Linked DNA regions of Puniceicoccus vermicola. The protein of the gene in region 1 binds, or shares a complex with, the protein of each later gene. Links are inferred from orthologs where the notes say so. Each region holds a gene or a part of one and is shown on either strand. Other genes may lie near its edges. The genes, in order: trxB and trxA.

Region 1 (3,295 bases):
CATCCATGAGAATGGCGGTGGCATTTGAACCCTTTTCTTTCGCCGTCTTTTGGTGCCCTTCAGCCGTGTCGTGGCCCTGCTTGCCGGGAGCCGAAGAGACAATGGAGAGCCAAACAACGTCCTGATCCGTATATTCCTCCTGCAGCGATTGCATATTTCCGGAATTGTAGTGCGCCTTTACGAAGGGGCACCCGTGATTGAGCCACTCCAAGACGACATACTGTCCGTCAAAATCAGAGAGGGAGACCTCCTCCCCATCGGTGTCCATCAAAGTGAAATCCGGAGCCTCTTCTCCATTCTGGACCGCTGCAAAAGCAGAGGAGGCAACGAGAGACAGGGCGAAAAGAAACAATTTTTTCTTCATGGTAGTTTTCGATTGAGGGTTGCGAAAGTCGCGAGACTGAACAGGAACTTAGTATGGCCGAGATTTCAACCCGCCTGAACGATTTAAGGGAATCCATGACTGAAAAAACGATCTCCGACCCCATATGGGAGAAGATTCGCCAGGACGCTGTCGAAATAATCGAGAGTGAGCCTGTCCTCGCGTGCCAGATTCAGGAGATTGTCCTCGATCGTTCCTCGCTGGAGGAAGTTCTCAGTTTTCGCCTAGCGGAAAAGCTCACCTTCCTCTCGCATTGGGAATTCCACCTTGAGGAGGTTTTCCTCGAAGCCATGCGCGGAGATCCCCAGATCGGCCAGGCCATCCGGAAAGACATCGAAGCGATCTATGAACGGGACCCGGCCTGCGAAAATCACATCACCCCGGTCCTCTACTACAAAGGCTTCAAGGCGATCTGCTGCCACCGGGTCTCCCACTGGCTCTGGAAAAACGGTCGCCGTCAGCTGGCCCTCCACCTCCAAAGCCTCAATTCTGAATTTTTCGGCGTCGACATTCACCCTGCGGCCGTCGTGGGTTCCGGCATTTTGCTCGACCATGCGACTGGATTTGTCGCGGGTGAGACAAGCCGGATTGCCGACGATGTTTCGATTCTCCACGCAGTGACCTTAGGGGGCACCGGAAAGGAAAGTGGAGACCGCCACCCGAAGATCGAGCGCGGCGTCCTCATCGGGGCGGGGGCGAAGATCCTCGGCAACATCACGATCGGGGCCTGCTCACGAATCGGGGCCAACAGTGTTGTCCTCGAATCCGTTCCACCCAACGTCACGGTTGTGGGGGTTCCCTCGCGCATCGTGGGAATGTCCAATGGGGACGATCCTGCGCGGAAGATGGACCACGACGTGCGATGCGGATCGGAATCCGACGAAGCGAAAATCTCCGGATTCCAAGCTCGGAGTTGATTTCGCCCCGTTTTCACTACAGAACAATTTTATGGCGGAAAATCTCATTATCCTCGGATCCGGATGCGCAGGGCTGACAGCAGCAATCTATGCGGCACGGGCCAACTTGAACCCGCTCGTCCTCGAAGGATCGCAGCCCGGCGGCCAATTGACCACGACCTCGGAAGTGGAGAACTTTCCGGGATTCCCGGAGGGCATCGATGGATTCCAGCTCATGGACAACATGCGCAAGCAGGCCGCCCGCTTCGGAGCCCGCTTCGAAGTCGCCTTGGTTGAAGATGCTGATGTGGAGTCAGATCCCATCACCCTGAAAACTGCCTCGAAGGAATATGAAACCCGCTCATTGGTGATCGCTACCGGCGCTTCACCGAGGCTACTCGGAGTTCCAGGGGAGAAAGAAATGTATGGCGGCAAGGGCGTAACCACCTGTGCCACCTGCGATGGGGCCTTTTACCGCGACATGGACGTCGTCGTTGTCGGAGGAGGAGACTCCGCTTGCGAAGAAGCCCTCTTCCTCACTCGATTTTGCTCCAAAGTTTACTTGATCCACCGCCGCGATGAGCTCCGCGCTTCCCCGATCATGGCGGAGAGAGCCGTCTCCCACGAGAAGATCGAAATGGTCTGGAACACCGTGGTGGAAGGCATCGTGCCCGATGAAAACGGCTTGGTGACCGGGATCAACGTCAGGCACCGCGAGAACGGCGAGGCCCAAACGATCGACTGCAAAGGTGTCTTCATCGCGATCGGGCACATTCCAAACACCGCGCCCTTCCAAGGCAAACTCGCCATGGATGACGAGGGCTATCTCATTCCGGAAGGAACGAGCAATGTCCTGACCTCCGCCCCACGCGTCTATGTCGCCGGAGACTGCGCCGACCACGTCTACCGTCAGGCGATTACGGCGGCAGGAATGGGTTGCCAAGCGGCAATCGAAGCCGAGCGCGCCCTCGGAGTCATCTAGAGCTCCCGTTCCTCCCGCACAGACCACGCATGGGCTATTCGCTGCCCATGTGGACCATGCCCGGACCACTCAGTTTACTGTGGATTTCGGAGAAAAATCTGTCTTTAGTCTGGAATCAAATTGCACTAACCATTTCTTGGTCCATAGATTGCTTACAAATATTTTACAGTGGTCCAAACTTCAAAAACAGCTCGCCATAAATCAAAACACCTTTCTCTGGTCGTTTTCTTGTGGTTTCTCACCTTCCTGACGTTTCTGTTTGTCTGCGCATTGCACCTTGAGCACCGCTCGCAATGGTATTTAGCAGGCGGGTTGCTCCTTGGACTTTTCGTCTTCCGCTTCATGAAGCGGACGCCGACGACCCGAGTGGTTTTCCTCTGTTTCGCCTTTTTCATCGTTCTTCGTTATTTCTTCTGGCGGTCACTAGAGACTCTGGAGTTCTACGACTGGGTCAGTTTCTCCATCGCGATCATTCTTTTCCTAGCAGAAATGTACGGGATTATGATCTTCCTACTCGGCTCTTTCGTAAATGTAAGGCCCTTTGAGCGGAAACCCGTGCCGCTGCCTCCTGTCAGCGAGCTCCCCACAATCGACGTCATGATTCCTTCCTACAATGAGAGCGAGGAAATCCTGGAAGTGACGATGATGGCCGCGCTGCAAATGCGCTATCCCGAGCACAAGCGCAAAGTCTATCTCCTGGATGACGGGGGTACTGATCAGAAATGCACGACCGGGAATGACGCATCCCGCGAACAGGCACTAACTCGCCGCGAGAGCCTATTTCGCCTCTGCAACAAATTAGGGGTTCAGTATGTGACCCGCGAGCGTAACCAGCACGCCAAGGCCGGGAATATCAACGACGCGATGAAGAAGACCAACGGCGACCTTCTTCTCATTCTCGACGCCGACCACGTTCCGACCGAAAATTTCCTCGAAAACACCGTCGGCCTCTTCAATCAGGACGAAAAGCTGTTTCTGGTGCAAACCCCGCACTTTTTCGTCAATCCCGACCCGATCGAGAAGAACCTCAACACC
Region 2 (3,086 bases), on another replicon or contig:
CACCAAATACCGCACCTACGTCTTCCTGAGCGACGTCATCGGAAAATATGCCAGCCAGCTTTTTCCGGGTTTCGAAACTCTCTCGACCCATGCCTTCCGCGTGACCCGCAACAGCGACCTCTACATCGACGAGGAAGAAGTGGATAACCTTCTCCAAACCATCGAGGAGGAATTGCACAAGCTGAAGAAGGGCGCCTCGGTGCGACTCGAGATTGCCGACACGGTTCCCGAAAACGCACTCGAGCGCCTACTCCAGGCGATCAACCTTTCGAAGGAGTCTGTCTTCCGCGTCGACGGCCCGATCAACCTCCTCCGAGTCATGGGTTTCTATGACATGGTGGACCGCCCCGACCTCAAGTTTCCTCCCTTCCCCTCATCGACTCCGCAGGCTCTCGCCGAGTCGACGAATATCTTCGATACGATTTCCCGGGAGGACTTTCTCCTGCACCATCCCTTCGAATCATTTACCCCTGTGGTCGAATTTTTGCGGCAGGCAGGCAAGGACCCGAAAGTCTACGCCATCAAGCAGACGCTGTACCGCACCAGCGGCGACTCACCGATCATCGAAGCACTGATCGAAGCCTCGACCCAAGGCAAACAGGTCACCGCCCTCATCGAGCTCAAAGCCCGTTTCGACGAGGCGAACAACATTCACTGGGCTCGACAGCTGGAGGATGCCGGAGTCCACGTCGTCTATGGCTTGGTCGGGCTCAAAACCCACTGCAAGACCTGCCTCGTCATTCGCCGTGAGCCGGACAACACGCTGCGCCGCTTCGTTCACATGGGGACGGGAAACTACAACCCGAAGACCGCCCGCCTCTACACCGACTATTCGTACTTTACCGCCAAGCCACACATCACCGAGGAGGTCGCCGATCTCTTCAACTCATTGACCGGCTTCGCCCGCTCCCCCAGCTTCAAGCATCTGCTGGTCGCCCCTTTCAACCTCCACGCTTCGATCCAGAAATTCATCCGACAAGAGGCGACCAATGCCCGCGCCGGCAAGCCAGCCCGGATCATCGCCAAGGTGAACAGCCTCATCGATCAGGAAACGATCGAGTCCCTCTACGAAGCCTCCCAGGCGGGTGTGCAAATCGATCTCATCGTTCGCGGGATCTGCGGCTTGATCCCCGGCGTCAAAGGCCTGAGCGAGAACATCCGCGTCCGCTCCATCCTCGGACGCTACCTCGAACACTCTCGGATCTACTACTTCCAGAATCATGGGCGCAAAGCCCGCATTTACGTCGGCAGTGCCGACTGGATGCCCCGCAATTTCTTCCGCCGGATTGAGGCGGTGTTTCCCCTCGAAGAAACCGAACACCGGAAACACGTTCTGGAAACCCTCCGGACTTACCTCAAGGACAACACCCATTCGAAGCAGCTTCGTCCGACCGGCACCTACGCAAAGGTTCCCGTCTCCAAACGGAGCACTCCTTTCTCCGCGCAACATTTCTTTATGGAGCAGGCCCTAGAAGCCAGCAAACGCTCGAGCGAAGAGCTGGAAGCAGGAAAGCCCACCCTAAAACTACGGGGAGAGCCTCGCAATTCGCCAAGCGCGGATTCCACAAAAAAGACGGCGTCCGATCCGGACGCCGCCTCAAACGAAAAATAAGTTTTCGTGAACTCCAGAGCCGACTCGAGGTCAGCTCCCGGATGATTTAGGACAGACGCTTCTTCAGGTCTTCCTTAGAGGTCAGACCTACGACTTGGTCGACCATTTCGCCCTCTTTATTGAAAAAGAGGAGAGTTGGAATCGCGCGCACGCCGTGCTTTTGGGCAACTTCCTGATTCTCGTCCACGTTGACCTTGAAGACCATAGCTGCGTCGCCGAGCTCACCAGCAACTTCTTCCAGAATCGGAGTCAGCGCCTTACAAGGTCCGCACCATGGTGCCCAAAAATCGACGACGGAGGGCTTCCCTGCAGCCTTGATCGTCGAGTCGAAATCCGCACTCGTCAGTTCTTTGATATTTTCTGCCATAATGTTTTAAAGTAGTTTGAGGATATCACTCAAAATCAGGTAACCGACTGCGAGTGCTCCGACACATGTGAGAACGTCAATTGCAACGCCCACTGCAGAGACATCGCTATCCCGTTTCTTCCCGGTGTCAAACGTGACAGCGGAACCACCCTGAGTAGGTTGCGATTTTGCCGAAGCAGCTCCAGGACGCACGACGTGCGGTTTTGGAGGCTGTGGCTTCGATGCCGGAGCTTTCGGCGCTTCGGGCTTGGCGGCTTCCGGTTTCGCTTCCTCGGAGGCGGCGGCATCCGGCTTTGGGGCGGCTGCGGGTTTCGGAGCTGGGGCTTCACCCTTGGGCTCTTCTTCCTTCGCTTCCGCCGGTTTCGGCTTCACGGGAATCTTTGGAGTCAGCTTCGGCTTCTCTCCTTTGGGTTCCAAAGTGGGTTTTGCGGCAACTTTCGGAGCTGGCTTCGGCGAAGGGGCTTCCGGCTCCTTATCAGCGGAGTCCGCAGAAGGAGTCGCGGGTTTCGGCGATCCAGCGGGCTTCGGGGCCTCTGCCTTCTCAGGCTCGGCTTCCCCCGCAGGCTTTTTCGGAGGCAATGGTGCCATGGGCTTCTTGGCCTTCATGTCACTCAAATTCGGAAGGCCTCCCGGTTTCTTCGGGGGCAGCTTCGGCTTCAGCATGGGGGCTTTTGCAGCAGGTTTCGGTGTTTCTTCAGTTTTCTTTTCTTCTTCCGCCATTGTTTCTGGGGGTTCGGGATGCAACAAGTCCTGACCTTTCGACCGAGTCATTCGAATAGAAGATCCCGCAGGCTTCGATGCCTTCATGGGGATACCACTGCTCTTCGAAGCGGATTCGGTTTTGGAGTCGGAGGACATAATCAGTAAGTAAAGCTCAGTTAGGGGTATTCTTATGGATAATATCTGACAATTCCTTTTTGTCCGTATCTTCTAAAGACTTTCCCTTCCGGGACAGATCTTCAAAGGTTTTGACCAAAGTTTCCGTCATTCGCCCGTGGGTTTCTTCCGAACCTCCGACGATGGAAAACTTGTCCGCACGGGTGACCCGCTTGTGACCATCGGAATGATCCAAGCCAATTCCCAGCAGATGCGCCTTTGCTTTTTTAT

Evidence for each region.
Region 2: the proteins of trxB (region 1) and trxA are in contact, whole or in part, in a crystal structure (PDB 1F6M), measured with the Escherichia coli proteins. The link is inferred for Puniceicoccus vermicola from one-to-one orthologs.

Annotation. Positions count from the first base shown.
Region 1 is NZ_JACHVA010000052.1:50,854-54,148, reverse strand. What follows is about bases 320-3,295. They hold trxB (thioredoxin-disulfide reductase), read left to right. Parts: upstream 320-1,330; coding sequence 1,331-2,260; downstream 2,261-3,295. Other genes in these bases: bcsA (UDP-forming cellulose synthase catalytic subunit), read left to right, coding at 2,429-3,295; cysE (serine O-acetyltransferase), read left to right, coding at 460-1,299; H5P30_RS05910 (thioredoxin family protein), read right to left, coding at 320-364. Outside these bases: more of H5P30_RS05910, read right to left, coding at 1-319.
Region 2 is NZ_JACHVA010000081.1:64,068-67,153, forward strand. Bases 320-3,086 are described here. They hold trxA (thioredoxin), read right to left. Parts: upstream 1,980-3,086; coding sequence 1,659-1,979; downstream 320-1,658. Other genes in these bases: ppk1 (polyphosphate kinase 1), read left to right, coding at 320-1,612; H5P30_RS09650 (hypothetical protein), read right to left, coding at 1,986-2,699; H5P30_RS09655 (hypothetical protein), read right to left, coding at 2,854-3,086. In the rest of the region: more of ppk1, read left to right, coding at 1-319. UniProt on the Escherichia coli protein: Participates in various redox reactions through the reversible oxidation of its active center dithiol to a disulfide and catalyzes dithiol-disulfide exchange reactions.